One region of the Mycobacteroides saopaulense genome, then DNA from elsewhere that is predicted to be linked to it. Evidence: predicted binding sites of a transcription regulator. Region 1 holds the regulator's gene; each other region holds the start of a gene.
The links. The regulator LexA, encoded in region 1, represses DNA repair genes until DNA is damaged. The targets are predictions, from matches to a motif close to CGAACANNTGTTCG.

Region 1 (7,467 bases):
AACTCCGCAACGTGGGACAGCGTGCACGCGCAGCTCGCCGAACATTTCACCGTGATCGCCCCGGACCTGCTGGGACACGGTCAGTCGGACAAGCCCCGCGCCGACTACTCGGTGGCGGCCTACGCCAACGGCATGCGAGACCTGCTGGCGGTGCTGGACATCGAGAAGGTCACCGTCGTCGGGCATTCGCTGGGCGGCGGCGTCGCGATGCAATTCACCTACCAGTTCCCCCACCTGGTCGAACGACTCATCCTGGTGGCACCGGGCGGGGTGACCAAGGACGTCAACATCGTATTGCGTTGTGCGTCATTGCCCTTCATCGGTGACACACTCGGGCTGTTGCGGCTACCGCTGGCCATGCCCATGATCCGCTTGGGCGGCGCGGTAGCGCGCGCAACATTCGGACGGGCGGGAATGGCGCGCGATATCCCCGATGTGCTGCGGGTTCTCGCCGACCTACCCGAGCCCAAGGCGTCGGCCGCGTTCACCCGGACATTGCGCGCCGTGGTGGATTGGCGCGGGCAGGTGGTCACCATGCTCGACCGATGTTATCTGACCGAATCTGTTCCCGTGCAGTTGATTTGGGGTAGCGATGACCTGGTCATCCCGGTCAGCCACGGCCACCTCGCCCATGCCGCGATGCCCGGTGCAACGCTGGAGATCTTCGACCGGTCCGGGCATTTCCCGTTCCATGACGACCCCGAGCGATTCATCGGCGTTGTTCGCCAATTCATCGCCTCGACCGATCCCGCCGAGTACAACGAGGACGAACTGCGCCGACTGCTGCGCACCGGTGTCACCGAACATGCCATCAGCGGGGCCGCCCGTACTCGCATGGCGGTACTCGATGCCATGGGTACGGACGAACGCAGCGCCACCTGACCCGAGAGCGCAAGAGCGGTCGAAGATTTGCGCAGCTCCCGGGTACCTGAGTGCACAATGCGGACGCGACGTAGAGTCGAGGAATGAGCGTTGATGTCGCGGTTGTTCGCGTATTCACCGACGAGACAGGCAACTTCGGCAATCCCCTGGGGATAGTCGACGCCGCCGACGTCGCCCCGGCGGACCGCCAGGAGATTGCCACCCGGTTAGGTTTCAGCGAAACCGTGTTCGTGGATCTGCCTGCCGAAGGATCCAATACGGCGCATCTTCGGATTTTCACTCCCGCCGCCGAACTCCCCTTCGCCGGGCATCCGACGGTGGGGCTGGCCTGGTGGCTTCGCGAACGCGGGACGCCGGTCAATACCCTCCAGGTCCCGGCCGGTGTGCTCCAAGTGAGCTACGACGACCGCACCTGGATACGCGCCCGATCCGATTGGGCTCCCGAAACCGATTTCCACGAGGCAGACTCCCCCGCCGATGTGGAGGCGGCCGACCCTGCCGACTACGCGGACGAACTGCTGCATTGCGTGTGGGCTTGGCAAGACCGCAATGCGAACCTGGTGCGATCGCGGGTCTTCGCGTCCGATCTGGGTGTCAGCGAGGACGAAGCGACCGGGTCCGTGGCGGCACGTATGACCGACTTGTTGAGCCGGGATCTGATCATCAATCAGGGCAAGGGATCGCAAATTGTCACGCAATGGAGCGCCGAGGGCTGGGTGACGATCGGGGGCCATGTCGTGGCCGATCAGTCGCTCACGCTGGACTAGCACCCCAGTCAGGTGCCGCCGCACAGGTCAGGACGGCGTAGGTGCGTCCCGGTGGGCTCTCAGTGCGGCGATCTCGCGTTCGAAGTCCTCCGCGGAGCTGAACCCGCGGTACACCGACGCGAAACGCAGGTAGGCGACCTCATCCAGGTCACGTAGCGGGCCGAGAATCGCCAGGCCCACCTCATTGCTGGGAATCTCCGGGGATCCCGCCGCACGGACGGCGTCTTCGACCTGTTGGGCGAGCAGATTCAGCGCGTCATCGTCGACGTCGCGGCCCTGACAGGCCCGCCGCACACCCTTGATGACCTTGTCGCGACTGAATGGTTCGGTGACGCCGCTGCGCTTGACAACGGCCAACACAGCGGTCTCCACGGTGGTGAAACGACGGCCACACTCCGGGCAGGATCGCCGACGGCGTATCGCCTGACCCTCGTCAGCCTCACGAGAATCGACAACGCGCGAGTCTGGATGACGGCAGAACGGACAGTGCATTACTGCTCCTTCGCCGGTTCTGGACTCGATGTCATTGGTCCGGGTGGGCTGCCGCACGGCGCAACGCGCCCAGACCGGTGTCGAGGATACCCGTGCTCCCGCACGTTCGAAGGTCACGTCCGTGCGCCGATCAGCCGACCGGGGAAACCAACGTCTGACCGGCTTGCACTGTCGCCGAGTCGAGTTCATTGAGTTCACGGATCTTGGACACGACCGCCGAGCGCGGTGCGTCCGGCGCGACACGCGAGGCGACGTCCGCCAACGTCTCTCCGGGAGCGACCTGGACCACCGCCACGCGATCGGGCACACCAGGTCCGCCCAGCCCGGCAGCACTGACCTGGCCGAGCATGAGCAGCCACATCGTGGCGACCGCGGCACCCACCGCGACGATGACGGTGGCCTTCAGGCTCACCGGGCGACGACCGTGCACCGCCGTCGAGACGCGAACTCCGGTGCCCCGGTAGGCCACCGGACGGCCGGCCGGCCTCCGATAGGCGACGGTGCGCACCGGCAGCGCCCGGCGCTGGGTCAGCGGATACTCCGCGCTGTATGCGCGTGGCTGCGGGGCGTATGCGCGTGGCGCGTAGTCGCCGGCGTGGGAACTGCGTGACGTGGTGAGAACATTGGTGCCCATCTGCATGCCCTTCCTGTCTGTCGATCGGTTGGCCCGTTCGCTCTTGTGTTCGAATGTACTCGATCATGTGTTCGATGTCCGAACATGTGATCGATTTGTAGCATCCGACACCGACAAGTGGCTCCGACCAGCGGTGATGCGGTATTCAGCAGGCTCATCCGCGACATTTCGCGACACGCATCGAACACATGTTTGATAAATACCGTCGACAGGTCTAGATTCGGGCGCATGAGCGATACACCCAGCAAGGGAGCCGCCACCGGTTCACTGACCGAGCGCCAGCGGACCATCCTGGAGGTCATCCGCGCATCGGTGAATGAACGGGGCTACCCCCCGAGCATCCGCGAAATCGGAGACGCCGTCGGGCTCACCTCCACCTCATCGGTCGCCCATCAACTACGCACTCTCGAACAGAAGGGCTTCCTGCGGCGCGATCCGAATCGTCCACGCGCCGTTGATGTTCGAGGACTCGACGAATCCCACGGCCAGTCGGCCACCACCGATGTGATCGGCTCGGGCGATCTGCCGGAGCCCACGTTCGTGCCCGTCCTGGGGCGCATCGCCGCAGGTGGCCCCATCCTGGCCGAAGAGGCCGTCGAGGATGTGTTCCCACTCCCCCGCGAACTCGTCGGCGAGGGATCGTTGTTCCTGCTCAGGGTGGTCGGCGAATCGATGGTGGACGCCGCGATCTGCGATGGCGACTGGGTGGTGGTCCGCCAGCAGAACGTCGCAGACAACGGCGATATCGTGGCGGCGATGATCGACGGCGAAGCCACCGTCAAGACATTCAAACGAACGGCGGGTCAGGTCTGGCTGATGCCGCACAACCCGCTGTTCGAGCCGATCCCCGGCAACAACGCCGCCATCCTCGGCAAGGTCGTCACCGTCATTCGCAAGGTTTAGGCCGCCCCGGGCGGTCGCCCGGGGACAGAATCGTCGTCCGAGGACGTCAAGAACAGCTGCAAATGCGCCACATCATGCCAGCTGCCCAGCTTGTAGCCGATCCGCCGGTAGAGCGCGACCTGCTCGAATCCCATTGACCGGTGTAGTTTTTCACTCGCGGCGTTGGGTACTACGACGACGGCCAACACCGTGCGGTAACCCAGATCGCGCAGCCGGTCCAGCAATGCCGCGTACAACTGCCGTCCTGCCCCGCGCTGTCGACGCGCACCGTCGACGTAGACGCTGACTTCGCACGCCCACTGGTAGGCGATCCGTGACTTCCACGGCACCGCATAGGCGTATCCGAGTATCTCCGCGCCGTCCTCGGCGACAAGCCAGGCATGCCGGTGGGCCGCCGTCTGGATGCGTTCGGCAAGAACGACATCCGACGGCGGCACCTCCTCGAACGAGATGGCAGTATCGGTCACATACGGCGCGTAGATCGCCGCGCACGCGGCCGCATCGGCGGCCGTCGCGTCACGAATATGCACCGACGATCAGAGCGAACGCCCGATGATCTCCTTCATGATCTCGGTGGTTCCGCCGTAGATGGTCTGGATACGGGAGTCCATGTACGCCCGGGCAACCGGGTACTCGCGCATGAAGCCGTAACCGCCGTGCAGCTGCAGGCAGCGGTCGATCAGGTGGACCTGCTTCTCCGTGCTGTACCACTTGGCCATCGCGGCCTGCTCGACGCTCAGCTCTTCCTTGTTGAGCAGCGAGATGAACTCGTCGACCATGACCCGGATGATCGTCGCGTCGGTCGCGAGCTCGGCGAGCAGGAATCGGCTGTTCTGGAAGCTCTTGATGGGCTTGCCGAATGCCTTGCGCTCGGTCGTGTACGCGATGGTCTCCTCGAGCACCGACTCCATCGCGGCGGCAGCCATGACGGCGATCGACATGCGCTCCTGCGGCAGGTTCTTCATCAGGTAGATGAAGCCCTGGCCCTCTTCGCCCAGCAGGTTGGCCGCGGGCACCCGGACGTCGGTGAACGACAGCTCGGCGGTGTCCTGAGCATCCAGGCCGACCTTGTCGAGCTTGCGGCCGCGCTCGAAGCCCTCCATGCCGCGTTCCACGACGATGAGCGAGAAGCCCAGCGCGCCCTTTTCCGGGTCGGTCTGCGCAACCACGATCACCAGGTCGGCGTTGATGCCGTTGGTGATAAAGGTCTTTGAGCCATTGAGAATGTAATGATCGCCGTCCTTGACAGCGCGGGTCTTGATGCCCTGCAGGTCGCTGCCGGTGCCGGGCTCGGTCATGGCGATGGCCGAAATCAGCTCACCGGAACAGAAGCCGGGGAACCAGCGGGCCTTCTGCTCGTCGTTGGCCAGGTCCCGGAAGTACGGGCCGGCGACATCGTTGTGCAGGCTGAATCCGACGCCGGTGTGGCGTCCCTTGGTCACCTCTTCGGTGATGATCGTGTTGTAGCGGAAATCGATAAGACCACCGCCGCCGAACTCCTCGGGCATATCGGTGCCCAGGAAGCCCTGTTTGCCAGCCTCGACCCAGAGTGCGCGGTCGACGATCTTGTTCTTCTCCCACTCCTCCTTGTACGGCTCGGCATGCCGATCCAGGAAGGTCTTGAACGACTCGCGGAACAGTTCGTGCTCGGGTTCGAAAATGGTGCGTTTGAACTTAACGGCGCCGGCCATGATCACCTTCCGGTTTGGATTTACGTACTTGGCAGAATGTATACCAACCCACTGGTCGGTCGGTACTCGCCTACCTGGTTTCGACGGACAGAAAGCCTAGAGTCATTTGGATGACCAGGCCTGCGTTTTCTGCTCTTCACGCACGCGGTTCATCGCGACTTTCGCACACCCACTGGGGTGCCTTCACTCCCGAGGTTCACGACGGAGAAGTGGTCGGCGTCACACCCCTCGCGACCGATCAGGACCCTTCCCCACTGCTGCAGAACATCCCCGGCTCGATCCGGCACCAAGCCCGGGTAACCGGGCCATCAGTCCGCCGCGGATGGTTGCGCGACGGGCCCGGCCCCAGCACCGCCCGCGGCTCGGACGAGTACGTGGAGGTGTCCTGGGACGAGCTCACCGAACTGCTGGCCGATGAACTGCGACGCATCGTCGACACCTACGGCAATACGGCCATCTATGGCGGCTCGTACGGCTGGGCCAGCGCAGGGCGCTTTCACCACGCCCAGAGCCAGGTGCACCGATTTCTGAAATTACTTGGTGGCTACACCTTTTCACGTCACTCCTACAGCCTGGGCGCGACCGGGGTCATCATGCCGCATGTCATCGGAACTCACGACGGACTGTTCAAGAGGTCGACCTCCTGGGACGTCATCGTCGAGAACACCGATCTGCTGGTGTCGTTCGGTGGAATCGCGCTGAAGAACACGGGCGTCAACCATGGGGGCACCACCGCACACCCGGCACGCGATGCCCTCAACAGGTTTCGCGACCGGGGTGGGCGCATCGTCTCGTTCAGCCCGCTACGCGATGACATCGATGGCGACTGCGAATGGCACGCCCCGGTTCCCGGGACCGACGTCGCGATCATGCTCGCGCTGGCACATGTGCTGGCCGTGGAGGGGCTCGCAGATCTGACCTTCTTGAGCAGCTACTGCACCGGCTACGAGCGGTTTGAACGCTATCTACTGGGCGTCGACGACGGCGTACCCAAGAGCCCGGAGTGGGCGGCACACATCAGTGGCCTGGACGCGGCCGAGCTGCGTACCTTGGCGCGCCGGATGGCGGCGGGACGCACGCTGGTGACGGTCAGCTGGTCCCTACAGCGGGTGCGCCATGGTGAGCAGGCACCCTGGATGGGACTCACCTTGGCCGCGATGCTCGGTCAGATCGGGCTTCCCGGAGGCGGTTTCGGCCATGGCTATGGCTCGATGAACGAGCCCGGGCTGGCCCCCGTCAGCTGCCGGCTGCCGACCTTCCCGCAGGGCCCCAACCCCGTCGAGACGTTCATCCCGGTGGCTGCCATCAGCGAGCTGCTGCTGCGCCCGGGCGAGACGCTGGCCTACAACGGTCAAACGCTCACCCTGCCCGACATCAAGTGCGTCTATTGGGCGGGCGGGAATCCCTTTCACCACCACCAGAACCTGCCCCGGCTGCGTCGCGGCCTGGCGCGTGTCGACACCGTCGTGGTGCACGATCCGGTCTGGACGGCGATGGCCAAGCACGCCGACATCGTGGTGCCGTCCACCACCAGCCTCGAACGCGACGACTTCTCCGGCAGCCGCAATGACCCGCTGTTGGTGGCGATGAAGGCTGCCGCACCGCCCTATGCCAACTCTCGCGACGACTACACGACATTCTCGGCGCTGGCTGACAGGCTCGGTTTCGGCGAGCGATTCAGCGAAGGGCGCACCTCCGCCGAGTGGTTGCGCCACATCTACGCCGAATGGGCAGGCACCCTGAACTTCCCGGTGCCCTCCTTCGACGAATTCTGGGACAGCGGCTATCTGAAGCTGCCGACCGATCAGGGTCTGACACTGCTCTCGGACTTCCGGGAGAACCCCGAGGCGCACCCGCTACACACCCCCAGCGGGCGAATCGAGATCTTCTCGGCGACCATCGACCAGTTCGGATACGCCGACTGCGGCGGCCATCCACGCTGGTATGAACCCACCGAATGGCTCAACGGGCAACGTGCCGAGCACTTTCCACTACACCTGATCGCCAATCAGCCGCGAACCAGGCTGCACAGCCAACTCGACTTCGGCGGCACCAGCCAGGCATCGAAGGTGCAGGGCCGCGAACCTCTCCGCATGCA
Region 2 (7,467 bases), 140 kb from region 1:
GGGCTCCGGTGTTTCCTTGGGCTGCGCCGGTACGGCCTGCACAACGGGCCGAATGTAGAGCTTGGCGGTCTGGCCCAGGTTGCGGGCCTCACTGCCGTCGTTGCCGGGGACCGTGATGACGAGGTTGTCGCCGTCGATGATGACCTCGGATCCGGAGACACCGAGTCCGTTGACGCGCGCGTTGATGATCTGCTGCGCCTGCGTCAACGCTTCCTTGGTCGGCTTGGAACCGTCAGGGGTGCGCGCCGTCAGGGTGACGCGGGTTCCGCCCTGCAGGTCGATGCCGAGCTTGGGTTTGGGCTGCTTGTCGCCGGTCAGAAAAACCAGCAGGTAGGCGCCGATGAGCAGCACCAGGAAGGCAGCCAGGTAGCGCATGGGGTGCACAGGGGCCGATGGCGAGGCCACGTGTCCGGTCTCCTTGCTTGTCGAGGGCGGGTCGGGGGGCTTTCAGCGATGTGAGCAAAGGCGAAAGCCGCTACTCCTTGGTCAGCTCGACCCCGCTGCTCTCGACATCGCGAACCGTGCCGTCGTCGGCGGCCGCGCTGTCTTCAACCTCGTCGACGATCTTGTCGCGGACGGCAAGCTTCATCCAGCGGGTCACGACGCCGGGTGCGATCTCCAGATCCACGGTGTCGTCGGTGACGGCGGTGATGGTGCCCTGCAGGCCGGACGTGGTGTGTACCCGGTCGCCGATCGCCAGGGACTCGTGCAGCTCGATGGTGGCGTCGAGAGCCTTGCGCTGCCGCCGGTTGGCGAAGAAGAGGAATGCGCCCATCACGAGGATGAGCGGCAAGAAGACGATGATCGATTCCATGGCGGCTTTCGGGGTTCTTTCCGTTGGGTTTCCGTTGGGTCCAGGTCAAGGCAGGCAGGGTCGGCGTGAAACGAGCACGCGACAAGTCACCAGTGTGCCATCTGACTCTGTGTAATCGACGCGAACCCCGGGCCTCCGCATATGCGGGTGTCTGTCAGTCGAACAGCCCGACTTGCCCCAGGACGTGTGGCGGCGGGGTCAAGCCCAGGTGCGTCCACGCCAGCGGCGTCGCCACACGTCCGCGCGGAGTACGGGCCAGCATCCCGGCACGCACCAGAAACGGCTCGCACACCTCTTCGACGGTGGTCGACTCCTCCCCGACCGCCACTGCCAGCGTCGACAGGCCCACCGGACCGCCGCCGAAACTACGCGTCAACGCCGAAAGCACCGCCCGGTCCAGACGATCCAGGCCCAGCTCGTCGACGTCGTACACCTCCAAGGCCGATTTGGCGACGTCCACGGTGATCACCCCGTCCGCACGCACCTCGGCATAGTCACGGACACGCCGTAGCAATCGGTTGGCGATACGCGGGGTGCCCCGGGACCGCCGAGCGATCTCCGTGCCGGCGTCGGCCCCCAACTCGATGCCGAGGATCCCCGCCGAACGGGCCAGCACGAGTTCCAGCTCGTCGGGTTCGTAGAAGTCCATATGTGCCGTGAACCCGAACCGGTCGCGCAGCGGACCGGTCAGCGAGCCCGAGCGCGTGGTCGCACCCACCAGCGTGAACGGAGCCACTTCCAGTGGAATGGACGTCGCACCGGGCCCCTTGCCCACCACGATGTCGACCCGGAAGTCCTCCATGGCCAGGTACAGCATTTCCTCGGCTGGCCGGGCGATCCGATGGATCTCGTCGATGAAGAGCACATCGTGTTCGACGAGGTTGCTCAGCATGGCGGCCAGGTCGCCCGCGCGTTCCAGCGCCGGCCCGGAAGTCACCCGCAGCGACGATCCGAGCTCGGCGGCGATGATCATGGCCAGCGAGGTTTTTCCCAGCCCGGGCGGTCCGGACAGCAAGATGTGGTCGGGCGTGCCGCCACGATTCTTGGCACCCGACAGCACCAGGTCCAGCTGCTCGCGCACCCTCGGCTGACCGATGAACTCCCGGAGCGACTTGGGGCGTAGCCCCGCGTCGATGTCGTTCTCGCCCACGGTGAGCGCGCCGGACATCTCGGCGCTCTCGAAGTCGTCCTCGGCGCCGTCCAGTTCGTCGAATCGACTCATCGCGTCTTACCCAGCAGAGTCAGCGCCGATCGCAGCACGGTCGAAGTGTCTTCATCGGAGTTGTCTTGGGCCAGCACGGTATCGGTGGCCTGCTCGGCTTGCTTGGCGGCAAAACCGAGGCCGATGAGTGCCTCGACGACCTGCGTGCGCACCAGCGACGCGGTGCCGCGCCCCAATTCGGTGGACCCGCTGGGGGCCGCTGCCACCTTCTCCCGCAGCTCCAGCACCATGCGCTCGGCACCCCGCTTGCCGATGCCGGGCACCCGAGTCAGCGCGGCGACGTCGCCGTCGGCCAGCGCCTGACGCAGGGTCGACGCGTCGTAGACCGCGAGTGTGGCCATCGCGATCTTCGGCCCCACTCCGGACACCCCGAGCAGCGTCAGGAACAGGTCACGGGCATCGGTGTCGGTGAAGCCGTACAACGTCATCGAGTCCTCGCGGACGATCATCGCCGTGATCAGCCGCACCGGGGTGCCACGACGCAGCGTCGACAGCGTCGCCGGGGTGGCGTTGACGCGATAGCCGACGCCGGCGGCCTCGATCACCACATGGTCGAGCGCGATGTCGATGACCTCGCCATTTACCGAAGCAATCACCGGGCCACCGCCTTCATCCGGGCCGCGAAGGCCTTCCGTTGTTTCTCCGCCGCGGCCTCCGCCTTGGCCATTCTGGCCAGCATGGGCGCGCGCCAGCAGTGACAGATTGCCAGGGCCAACGCGTCGGCGGCATCCGCGGGCTTCGGCGCCGTCTGCAGGTTCAGGATGCGGGTGACCATCGCGGTGACCTGGGATTTATCCGCCCGGCCGTTCCCGGTGACGGCCGCCTTGACCTCCGAGGGGGTGTGGAAATAGACCTCGATCCCGCGTTTGGCCGCGGACAGCGCGATCACGCCACCGGCCTGGGCGGTGCCCATCACCGTGGAGACGTTCTGCTGCGCGAAGACGCGCTCGATGGCGATCACATCCGGGCGGTGCGTGTCCATCCAATGCTCGACGACCTCGCTGATCGCCAGAAGCCGTTGTGGCAGAGGCTGATTGGCGGGGGTACGCACAACGTCGACATCCAGGGCGACAACCCTACGACCCGAAGACGCCTCGACCATGGACAGACCACACCGGGTAAGACCCGGGTCGACTCCCATCACCCGCACGTGCCAGCCCTCTCGCCGTAGAACAATTGTTCGATCAGCATATCGAGGGGTTCTGCCCATTCGGCACAGCAACACGCGAGGGCTCTGGAAAATGTCAACATGCGTTGGCCTAAGCTCAGCGCATGTCTCTCGAACCTCGGCGATCGGACGCCACTCGCGCGGCCATCCTCGAGGCCGCCCAGGAGCACTTCGCGGGCGTCGGATACGAGAAGGCGACCATCCGGGCGATCGCGGCAACCGCGGGCATCGACCCGTCACTGGTGATGCGCTATTACGGCAACAAGGGCAAGCTGTTCGCGGCCGCCGCCAACTTCGACATCCAACTGCCCGAGAACCTCACCGAGATTCCGCGATCGCAGCTGGGGGCCGCTCTCGTCGAGCACTTCCTGGAGAAATGGGAGGCCGACGACACCATGGTCGCCCTGCTGCGGGCGACGGTGTCACAGGAGTCGGCACGCGCACGCATGGCCGAGATCTTCAGCAGCCAGATGGTGCCGGTTATCGAATCGTTGACGGCAGACCGCGCGCTCGAGCGGGCGACGCTGATTAGTACTCAGATGATCGGCCTGGCCATGTGCCGGTACGTCATCCAGCTCGGGCACGTGCCCGATATGACGCACGAACAGATCATCGAATTGGTCGCCCCGACGATCCAGTACTACCTGGATTGCTCGACGGATGACTGCGGCGCTTCCTAGCTCGCGCGTCCCGCGGAGTCGCGAACCTTCAGGGCTCCTCGCTCGTCGACGAGCGAGAAGTAGATGGCGCTCACGGCGGCAAACACCGCGGTCCAGATCAGCAGACCCACGGAGTTCACGGCGAACGCCTCGCCCAGCAGGATGGCGATGACCCCGGTGATCATCGGACTGCGCACATGCCGGCTGCCCAGCCGATCGAACTGCACGACGGTGCGGGTCACCAGGAATGAGCCGGCAGCGATCAGCAGGGTTCCGACCACCGTCGCCGTCATCGACATCTGATCCGACATCCACGAGGGCACCCCGATACCCACGCCATAGAGGATGATCAGCGGAGCCACGACCGCGACGGCGAACGGCAGTGCGAGAACGGCGCGCGCGGCGCGCCACAGGGTTGTCGATTCAGGCGCGGGAGCGACTGTTTGTGTGGCCATGACGGGCCTCCCCTCACTTTTCGATGTCTTAGATGTACGCCTGCCTGACATGCGCTGTCAACAGATGTTGACCAACAGTCGTTGACATCACAGTAACGCCGCCCGGTGACGTTTGATTCCCGGCAGCCGGCACGATTCGGGGTCGGCGTCCCCCGCCGATTACTGTCGTCGGGGTGTCTGCCGGAAAACTGCCTAGCGAGAAAATGATTCAGTGGTGGCCGCCCCTCGGCGTGATGGCGATGCTGCTGCTCGGATTCTCCGTCGGAAAGGGTTCGACCCCATTTGACGTGTGGTTCTTCGATGCCACCCAGCACGTATTCGGGGTACAGCCACGCTGGCTGCTGTTCTTCACCGACTGGGTGTTCCTGGTTCCGGTGCTCGCGGTGTGCGTCGGTTTCGAGTTGTACCGGCGGCGGTGGCGAGTCGCGGCGGTGGTGCTCGTCTGCCCGTTCGTGGCGAACTGGACCACCCAGGCCACCAAGATGCTGGTCGGCCGCGAAAAGGGCGGCTACCTCGCCTACCCCAGCGGGCACACCACCTTCGTAGTGGCGGTCATGGGGATGCTGGTCCTGGTCGCCGGCGGAGCCCTATGGGCCTACATCGCCGCCGGCATTATCAGCACACTCGGACTGCTCGGGCAGGTCGCCTGCGGGTATCACTACGTCACCGACACCATCGGCGCCGTGCTGGTCACCACCGCGGTGGTGACCCTGGCGTTCTGGGCCGCGGGTCAGTCTTCGTCGAGCGCGGCGAGTACCTCGTCGGACAAATCCACGTTGGTGTAGACGTTCTGCACGTCGTCGCTGTCTTCCAGCGCGTCGACCAGCTTGAACACCTTGCGGGCGGTGTCGACGTCGACGGGCACGCTCATCGACGGCTGGAAGCTGGCCTCCGCCGACTCGTAGTCGATCCCGGCATCCTGCAGTGACTGACGGACCGCGATCAAGTCAGTGGGCTCGGAAATGACTTCGAAGGTCTCACCCAGGTCGTTGACCTCCTCGGCGCCCGCCTCCAGCACGGCCGTGAGCACGTCGTCCTCGGACAGACCGTTCTTCTCCAGCGTCACAACGCCCTTGCGGGAGAACAGGTACGAGACCGAACCCGGGTCGGCCATGCTGCCACCGTTGCGGGTCATCGCGACCCGAACCTCACCGGCAGCGCGGTTGCGGTTGTCACTGAGGCACTCGATGAGCACCGCGACGCCGTTGGGGCCGTAGCCCTCGTACATGATGGTCTGCCAGTCGGCTCCACCGGCTTCCTCGCCGGCACCGCGCTTGCGGGCCCGCTCGATGTTGTCGTTGGGCACCGAGGTTTTCTTGGCCTTCTGAATGGCGTCGTAGAGCGTCGGGTTGCCGGCCGGATCGCCACCGCCGGTCCGCGCGGCGACCTCGATGTTCTTGATCAGCTTGGCGAACTCTTTGCCACGGCGCGCGTCTTTGACGGCCTTCTGGTGCTTGGTGGTGGCCCACTTGGAATGGCCGCTCATGTACCCCTGTACTACTTTCTCTAGGTTCTGTCGCACTTCTGCGCTGCCCGAGTGTACTCGCGCACCTAGGGTGAATCACATGACTGTCCTGGTGGAAGACCCGATCGTCGACGCGGTGCTGGACCGATACGCGTCGACTGTCGGCGACAGCCTCACCGATTACCGCAACCACCTGTATCGCGGCATGAACTACCAGTTGCGCCTTCTCGGCATGACCCAGGCGCCGCCGGAGATCGCCCTGGCGTGGGCGACACACGACATCGGCATCTGGACCGCCGGTACCTGGGACTATCTGGACCCTTCGGTCGATCTGGCCGAACAGCTGGCGCCGGAGTTCGGCATCACCGACGTCGCTCGCCTCAAGGCGATGGTGGCCGACCACCACAAGCTCAGGTCGTCCGACGACCTGTGGGTCGAGACCTTCCGGCTGGGTGATCGGATCGACGCCTTCCGCGGCCTGTACGCCTGGACCGGACTGGAACGAGCCGACGTGCGCGAGGTGGTGGAGGCACTGCCCTACGGCGGTTTTCACGGATTTTTGTTGCGTACCGCCGGCAAGTGGACGCTCAAGCACCCGTCACGCCCGATGCCCATGCTGCGCTGGTGAGTGAGCCACCGCGAGCGCATACCGCACGCAGGTGAATCGAGCAGAATCGCTGCGCCTGGTATGCGCTCGGCGTCAGGCCCCGCGCACCATGTCGACGAAGAGCTCGTGCACCCGGCGGTCACCGGTCACCTCGGGGTGAAATGCCGTGGCCAGCGCGCTGCCCTGCCGAACCGCGACGGGATGCCCCTGCGCGCTGGCCAGCACCTCGACATCGTCGCCGACCCGTTCCACCCACGGCGCCCTGATGAACACCGCGTGCATCTGTCCGTGCAGCCCAGCGAAGTCCAGGTCGCCCTCGAAGGAGTCCACCTGGCGCCCGAAGGCATTGCGCCGCACGGTCATATCGATGGCGCCGAGTGCCACCGCATCCGGTCGGGTGTCCAGGATCTCCGAGGCGAGCAGGATCATGCCGGCGCACGAACCGTAGACCGGCAGGCCGTCTCGCAGGCGCTCGGTCAGCGGGTCCAGGAGTTCGAACACGCGCAGCAGATTGCTCATCGTGGTCGACTCCCCACCGGGGATGATCAACCCGTCAACCTTGCCGAGTTCCTCGGGGCGGCGCACTCCCAGCGCCTCGGCACCCGAATCTTTCAGAGCCGCAACATGTTCCCTGACATCACCCTGCAATGCCAGCACGCCGACCAGCGGACTCACGCCATGTTCCCCTTGGCGATCGAGGCCTCGTGCGGGTTGCGCTCGTATCGGGTCAGCCCCTCCTGCACCACCGCGGCGACCATGCGGCCCTCGCGGTCGAAGATCCGTCCCTGGGTCAGCGCCCGCCCGTATCCGGCCGACGGCGATGTCTCGTCGTACAGCAGCCATTCGTCGGCGCGGAACGGTCGCAGGAACCACAGTGCGTGATCCAGCGATGCCGTCTGCAGCACCGCATCCCGGTGCGGCACTTTGGAGGAACTCAGCAGGGTCAGGTCGCTCATGTAGGCGAGCGCGCAAATGTGCAGCACCGGGTCGTCGGGCAGACGCTTGCGGCAGCGGAACCATACCCGCTGCTGCGCGGCCAGCCGCGGCCACTTCTCCATGAGGTCATCCGGCACGATC
Region 3 (7,467 bases), 670 kb from region 1:
GACGGTGGGTGACCGCCCCCGCCACCAACACCCGCGACCCGTCCGGAACGTCGAAGAGCCCCTTGGCCGGAACAACACCCAACTCGTCGAGCCGCTCCCGAAGGAACTGGGTGGGGTACGCGTCGGGGGTGACCCCGGTGGCCCACACGTCGGCGGCAGCCTGTGTCACCTCACCCATCGCCGGAAGTTCCGGAATCCGTGAGGACACCCCGACTCCGGGCAGTCGATCAGGGCGTTGCGCGGCCGCAGCGCCCGCCACCCACAGCGCCTCACGCCGCGACATGCCGAAGCAGCTCAGCGCCCCTCCGGTGGCCAGAGCCTCGACCTGTGCCGTGGTCAGCTGGATGCGGCCGGTCAGGTCGAGCAGGGAGGCGAAGGGACCATGCATTTTTCGTTCCTCGACAATCGCCTTCGCCAGATCGTCTCCGATATGGCGAACGGCGCCCAGGCCGATCCGCACCTCCAGCCCTGCGTTCTCCAACGTCGCATACGACAGGCTGGCGTTCACATCGGGGCCGTGCACGGTGACACCGTGCCGACGCGCATCGGCCACCAGGGACTGCGGCGAGTAGAAGCCCATGGGCTGTGCGCGTAGCAGGGCCGCGCAGAACGCGGCAGGATGATGCAGCTTGAACCAGGACGAATAGAACACCAGCGAGGCGAAGCTCTGCGCGTGACTCTCCGGGAAACCGAAATTGGCAAAGGCGTAGAGCTTTTCGTAGATCCGATCGGCCAGCTCACCGGTGATGCCGTGCAGGTCCCGCATGCCCTCGTAGAACCTGGCCCGAAGGCGCTCCATCCGTTCCGGTGAGCGTTTGGACCCCATGGCCCGGCGCAGCTGATCGGATTCGGCGGGACTGAAGCCGGCCACATCCACCGCGAGCTGCATCAGCTGCTCCTGAAACAGCGGCACCCCCAGGGTCTTGTCCAGCGCGGCCGCCATGGAGGGATGGTCGTGCTTCCAGTCTTTGTCGATCTTGTTGTACCGCCGTATGTATGGATGCACCGATCCGCCCTGGATGGGCCCGGGCCGGATCAACGCCACCTCCACCACCAAGTCGTAGAAACACTTGGGCTTCAACCGGGGCAGCGTGGCCATCTGAGCGCGCGACTCCACCTGGAACACCCCCACCGAATCGGCACGGGCCAGCATCTCGTAGACCGCCTCCTCCTTCAGGTCGATGTGAGCCAGGTCTACCGCGATGCCCTTGTGCTCGCGGACCAGGTCGATGCAATAGTGCAGTGCCGAGAGCATGCCGAGCCCGAGCAGATCGAACTTGACCAAACCCACTGCCGCGCAATCGTCCTTGTCCCATTGCAGCACGCTACGGTTCTCCTTGCGCGCCCATTCGACAGGCACCACATCGGCCAGCGGGCGATCACAGATGACCATGCCACCCGAATGGATGCCCATGTGCCGGGGAAAATTCTTGATCTGCTGAGCCAGGTCGATCACCTGCGGCGGAATGCCGTCGACCTCCGCCGCATCGGCCGTACCGCCCCAGTGCCCGAGCTGCTTGCTCCAAGCGTCCTGTTGCCCCTGCGCGAACCCCAGGGCTTTGGCCATGTCTCGCACGGCCATTCGCCCACGGTAGGTGATCACGTTGGCCACCTGCGCCGCGTACTCACGGCCGTACTTGTTGTAGACGTACTGGATGGCCTGTTCCCGCTCGTCCGATTCGATATCGATGTCGATGTCCGGCGGCCCATCGCGAGCCGACGACAAGAACCGCTCGAACAACAGCCCGTTGGCCACCGGGTCCACATTGGTGACACCGAGCGCGTAGCAGACCGCCGAGTTGGCGGCGGAGCCACGCCCCTGGCACAGGATGTCGCTGCGACGGCAGAACTGGGTGATGTCGTGCACCACCAGGAAGTAGCCCGGAAAATTCAGCTGCGCAATGATTTCCAGCTCGCGCTCGATTTGAGCGTAGGCTTTCTCCGCGCCCACCCGGGGACCGTATCGGCGTGCGGCACCTTCCAGAGCCAGGTGCCGCAACCAGCTGTCCTCGGTGTGACCGGGCGGAACATCGAACGGCGGCAACTGCGGAGCGATGAGCCGCAGGTCGAAGGCGCACGCCTCTCCCAGCTCAGCGGCTGCCGTCACCACCTCTGGGCAGTGAGAAAACAACCGCGCCATCTCATCGCCGGAACGCAGATGTGCCCCTCCCATCGGAGCCAGCCAGCCCGCCGCGTCATCGAGGCTCTTGCGTGCCCGCACCGCCGCCATCGCCATGGCCAGGCGGCCGCTCTCGGGTGTGGCGAAATGCGCTGCCGTGGTGGCGATGACGCCGAGACCGAACCCCGGAGCCAGCACGGCAAGCTCTGCGTTGCGCTCATCCTCGTCCGGGTGGCCATGTCTGCTGAGCTCGACGCTGACGCGATCGGCACCAAATCGGTCGACCAGATCCGCCAGCGCCCGCTTGGCCGCGACGGGCCCGCCGTGGGCAAGCGCCCGTCGCACGTGCCCCTTGCGGCATCCCGTCAAAACGTGCCAATGCCCTCCTGCCGCCTCGGCGAGCACATCAAGGTCGTAGCGCGGCTTGCCCTTTCGATCTTTGGCGGTTCCGCCCGACAGGTGCGCGGCCGCCATTTGTCGCGACAACCTCCGATACCCCTCCTGGCCGCGCGCCAACACCAGCAGATGTACCGAGTCCTCCGTGTTGCCTTGCCCGCCAAGGGATAGCTCCGCCCCGAACACGGTAGGCAGGCCGAGTTCCTTGGCGGCTTCCGCGAAACGGACCACCCCGTAGAAACCGTTGTGGTCGGTGATGGCCAGCCCCCTGAGATCCAGGCGCGCGGCCTCCTGCGCCATCTCCTCCGGCAGGCTGGCACCGTCGAGAAAACTGAACGCCGAATGCGCGTGTAACTCCGCATAGGGCACCGTCGACCGTCCGCGTTCCCGAGTGGGTGGCTCATAGGGCAGGCGCTTTCGACTCCACGCCGGACCGTCCCCACCGTCGCCCGGCGGGGCATGAGGATTGAGGCGCCCATCGAGCACCCGCTCCATTTCCGCCCATGTCGGGGGACCATGCGACCAACCCACCCCGCCAGTGTATCGAACATTTGTTCGATTATCTGCCGTGCGAAATTTTGAGTCAGCAAGGTAACTAACTAGATACATACTATGTATGCTGGTGTCGTCAGAACACGCCCGATAGGCGACAAGCACCTCGCCCGAGAACCCGGAGAAGCGAATGCCACACCACGGCAACTACACACCCGAAAAGGTCACCTTCCCCTCGCATGGCGAGGACATCGTCGGTGTCGTCCACCGCCCTCACGGCGACGGCCCCTTCCCTGCCGTTGTCCTGCTCGGCCCCTATTCGTTCGAGAAGGAACAAGCTCCGATCCACTACGCCACCCGGCTGGCCGACGAAGGCTTCCTGGCTCTGGCGTTCGACCCACGCACCGTGGGTGAGAGCGGCGGCACCCCACGGCGCCTCGAGAACCCGAAGATGAAGAACGAAGATGCCGTCGCCGCCATCGACTACCTACTGACGCGCGACGACGTCGACGCATCGCGCGTCTTCGGCGCAGGCATCTGCCAGGGCGGGCCCGAGATGTTGGACATCGCCTCGTACGACGACCGGATCAAGGCTGTCGCAGCGGTAACCGGCTACTACCGCGATCGCGAAACCGACCTGTTCATGATTGCCGCCGGTGTCAGCGAGAACCCGTTCGACCCGGCAACCGCGCCCACCACCGAACAGCTGGAAGCACTCCTGGAGGCCAGGCTTGAACGGGCCCGCGATGCCAAGGCACGCTATGAGGACACCGGCGAGGTCATCTACGCACCCTTGGTTTCCCCCGACCTCGGTGACCCGGTCGCCGGGTCCGACGCCGGGCTACCCGGACCGTTGGTGTGGAGCTGGTACGGATCCTGGACGCTCAAGGGCTGGGAAAACCGCTACGCCATCATGAGCGACCTGGACCATTTCGACTACACCACCGTGCCCGGCGCCGCCGCGCTGCACAAGCCCGCGCTGGTCGTCCACTCCGACACCTGCATGAACCCGGCAGCGGCACGACGGCACTTCGAATCGATTCCCACCGCCGACAAGAAGCTCATCTGGGAGAACGGCACCAACCACTTCCAGTACTACGACCAGCCCGACATCGTCGACCGCACCGTCGGCCATATCGCCGACTGGTTCAACAGCCACCTGGCCTGACGGGGGGCGCACCGGCAGGGATCAGCCGCTGCCCTGGCCGGTGCGCTGCCGAAATGATGTGGAGGGCTACCTCTACGCTCATGACATGCCGCCCGATGCCTCCGCGACCAAGAAGCGGCTGCTCGATGCCGCGTTCGCGGAGTTCGCCGAGCACGGGCTGGCCGGGGCGCGCGTCGACCGGATCGGAGCGGCCGCGGAGGCCAACAAGCGTCTGCTGTACGTCTACTACACCAACAAGGAAACGCTGTTCGACACCGTCGTCGCGCATTCCATACAGCGAATGTCGGACGCCGTTCCGTTCACTCCCGACGATCTACCGGGATACGCGGGCGCCCTGTTCGACCACCTGATCAAGCATCCCGAACACCTGAGACTCGCCACCTGGGCCCAGCTGGAACGGCCCCTCGCAGGCCCCGCCGAGACCGCCGCCTACGCCGCCAAAGTCGAAGCCATCGCCCAGACCGTGCCGGCGGCCGATGTGGAGCCGGCCGATATTTTGGCCCTCACCCTCGGGCTGACCACCGCCTGGCTGGGCGCATCTCCGGCCCTGCGCGGCCTCGCCGACTCCGAGCCCTTCTCTCCCGAACGGCTGTCCGCTCATCGCGCCGCGCTCATCGCAACCGTCGAGGCCCTGGTCGGCGTCGCCGCACGATGACCACCTCTGACGCCGCATTCCTCGGTTCCGTCGCCGATCATCTGGCGGCGCTTCCCTCGGTCGAAGCGGTGACTCTGGGCGGCTCCCGCGCACAGGGAACCCACCGCCCGGACAGCGACTGGGACCTGGCGATCTACTACCGTGGCACGTTCAATCCCGAGAACCTGCGCCAGATCGGGTGGGAGGGCGAGGTCTCCGAAACCGGCGCATGGGGCAGCGGAGTATTCAACGGCGGCGCCTGGCTACACATCGAAGGCCGCGGTGTCGATGTGCATTACCGCGACCTGGCGGACGTCAAGGAACAACTGGTGCGCGCGGAGCGCGGCGAGTTCCACATTGAGCCGCTGATGTTTCACCTCGCGGGAATCCCCAGCTACCTGGTGGTGGGCGAGCTCGCCATCAACAAGGTGCTACACGGCATCCTTCCGTGTCCGGATTATCCTGCGGCGCTTCGTGAATCAGCACCCGATGTGTGGTCGGCACGCGCCGCACTGAACCTGCACTACGCCCAGGAGAACCATGCACCGCTCGGCCGGGTGGCCCAGTGCGCCGGGCTGCTGGCGGTGGCAGCCTTGGAGTACGCCCATGCGGTGCTGGCCGCGCGCGGCGAATGGGTGACCAACGAGAAGAGCCTGCTCGACCGCGCCGGATTGTCCGGCGTGCACACGATTCTCGCCGGCCTGTCACCCGACCCGGAAACGTTGATCCGAGCCGTCCGCGAAGTTCGCGACCTTGGTGAAAGCAGCGATTAGCCGACGATCTTCGCGCGGAACGGACCGCCCACGCTGTTGAAGAGCAGATCCCCGTTGGGCATGCCTTCGATCAGCGCATAAGCACCGTTACCCAGGTTTGATTGACCGAATATGGTGCGGTGCACGGTTTCTCCCGTCTTCCAATCCAAGCCGGTGACTTCCCAGCCGTCGGCCTTGGTGTAGCCGTTGAGGAAGACAACGCCCGAGCTGGTGGAGACCGCCGGCACCATGGACGTCGACACCACGTCTCCCCTGGCCCACGCCGAGGCCCAATGATGCTCCTTCGGGTCCCATTCGAATCGTTGCACACCTTGTGGCGCCGGGGATACCGGGCCGTTGGCCAACACATCGACCAGCCGGTCCGGAGCTCCGCCGGCGCCGATGTTCTGCACCACGAAGGCCCCATAGCCGTTCACCACCACCGACTGCTCACTCTGGATGAACTCCGGCAGTGGATCCTTGAGTCCTGCGGTGACCTGGATCTGGTCGGCGATCCGGTTGGACTTGGCTCCCGGCTTCTGCTGGAACCCATCCGGGATCTTGTTGCGCCAGAAGGCAACCAACTTCATCCTGTCGGCACCATCGGTGATGACCACCAGCTCGTCGGAGTCTTTTCCGAAGCCCATCAGGGTCGGCGTGGACCCCGTGCCGATACCGAACTTGACCGCCGGGGGCTGCCGCCCGAAGTCGTAGGGGGACGACCACGCGCCATCTGCCTCGTCGGTCGACAGCTTCGATCCCGTCCAGACGATCTTGCGCATCAGCTTGTCCGAGGCCACGTAGACGCCATTCTTGTCGTCCACGGCAATCGAATTCGACACGGTCTCGTCGTCGCCCAACCGGACCTGTTGGATGGGCGGAGCATCGAGGTCACGGTCGAGAACCGCTAACGACCGGTTTGACTGCACCAGCAGATGTCCGTCATAGGTCATCGATACCCCGACGATGCTCTCCGGGATGCCGAGTGTCGTCATACCGGTGCCCAGATAGGGCTTGAAGTCGTAGGTCTTCTCGACCTTGATGCCCGCGGCCGGATTGTCCTTGTCCTCAAGTCCGAACTTGAGGATCTCAGCGTTCTGCGTCACGTAGTAGAGCTCATTGTCCTTGTCGACCGCGCCGTATACGCCGTTGGTGAGCCGCTTCCAGGTGGCCCCACCCCAATGATCCCGGATGGCGCCTTCGATCTGCTCGACGCTGTCGAACTTCTGATTGAGCACCAGATCGAGGTCCTGCGCCGAGATAAGTGGCACCCCTGGGGTCTCCAGCGCAGCCACCTGACGGAAACCACCGTTGGACACATCCACGTACCGAACCCCCGAGGACGAGCTCACCCACATGTACTGCGGTGACGTGGAGGCCATGGTGATGATGTTGACCGGGCCACCGGGCACGCGGGGCATCACAGACGGGTCGACGTGGAAGGTCCCCCGCGGGATGGGATCGGCGAAGCTGTCAGTCTGCGCGGAGTCGATGTGGGTGATGCCGTACTTGTCCGCCGAGAGATACGGGTTACGTGCCGGCCCGTCAGCGCGGGTGCTCTCGGGTACCGCACCCGGTCCCGAATCGTGTGCGGTCTCGGTGCCGCAGCCCGCCAGGACAAGTAGCGCCGAACAAGCGATGGCCGCCCGGCCCCGTGTCCAGCCCTGTTTCCGCTTCATCAGCCCGCTCCCATGCTGAGCCCAGTTAACACCAGAATTATTGTCGGAGAACATATTTAGTCGGCGACAGCGATGCGATGCTAACACTCAGGACCACGCGACGGACATGGAACCGTCACATCATTGATAGAGCGAAGCCTCGTCCACCAGGCCGAACAGTCTCTCGACGACATCCCGCGCGGCCTCGGTATCCAGCCCCACGATCCGCAGCTCGCCTTGATCGGCCC

Region 2: a site for LexA is predicted at 3,206-3,219, ahead of ruvC (crossover junction endodeoxyribonuclease RuvC). Genes of this name have one in related genera too.
Region 3: a site for LexA is predicted at 3,060-3,073, ahead of MYCSP_RS17335 (error-prone DNA polymerase). Genes of this name have one in related genera too.

The regions. Positions count from the first base shown of each region.
Region 1 is NZ_CP010271.1:2,793,558-2,801,024, forward strand. It holds gene MYCSP_RS13935 (alpha/beta fold hydrolase) at 1-882, shown strand, start outside; gene MYCSP_RS13940 (PhzF family phenazine biosynthesis protein) at 966-1,649, shown strand; gene nrdR (transcriptional regulator NrdR) at 1,677-2,141, opposite strand; gene MYCSP_RS13950 (LysM peptidoglycan-binding domain-containing protein) at 2,272-2,775, opposite strand; gene lexA (transcriptional repressor LexA) at 3,004-3,678, shown strand; gene MYCSP_RS13960 (GNAT family N-acetyltransferase) at 3,675-4,208, opposite strand; gene MYCSP_RS13965 (acyl-CoA dehydrogenase family protein) at 4,215-5,369, opposite strand; gene MYCSP_RS13970 (molybdopterin guanine dinucleotide-containing S/N-oxide reductase) at 5,480-7,467, shown strand, end outside.
Region 2 is NZ_CP010271.1:2,652,109-2,659,575, forward strand. It holds gene secD (protein translocase subunit SecD) at 1-405, opposite strand, end outside; gene yajC (preprotein translocase subunit YajC) at 476-814, opposite strand; gene ruvB (Holliday junction branch migration DNA helicase RuvB) at 969-1,982, opposite strand; gene ruvA (Holliday junction branch migration protein RuvA) at 2,033-2,632, opposite strand; gene ruvC (crossover junction endodeoxyribonuclease RuvC) at 2,629-3,186, opposite strand; gene MYCSP_RS13185 (TetR/AcrR family transcriptional regulator) at 3,309-3,884, shown strand; gene MYCSP_RS13190 (hypothetical protein) at 3,881-4,318, opposite strand; gene MYCSP_RS13195 (phosphatase PAP2 family protein) at 4,492-5,103, shown strand; gene MYCSP_RS13200 (YebC/PmpR family DNA-binding transcriptional regulator) at 5,049-5,804, opposite strand; gene MYCSP_RS13205 (hypothetical protein) at 5,884-6,411, shown strand; gene pdxT (pyridoxal 5'-phosphate synthase glutaminase subunit PdxT) at 6,484-7,065, opposite strand; gene MYCSP_RS13215 (acyl-CoA thioesterase) at 7,062-7,467, opposite strand, start outside.
Region 3 is NZ_CP010271.1:3,462,007-3,469,473, forward strand. It holds gene MYCSP_RS17335 (error-prone DNA polymerase) at 1-3,046, opposite strand, end outside; gene MYCSP_RS17340 (alpha/beta hydrolase) at 3,198-4,175, shown strand; gene MYCSP_RS17345 (TetR family transcriptional regulator) at 4,234-4,830, shown strand; gene MYCSP_RS17350 (nucleotidyltransferase domain-containing protein) at 4,827-5,582, shown strand; gene MYCSP_RS17355 (hypothetical protein) at 5,579-7,240, opposite strand; gene MYCSP_RS17360 (PH domain-containing protein) at 7,361-7,467, opposite strand, start outside.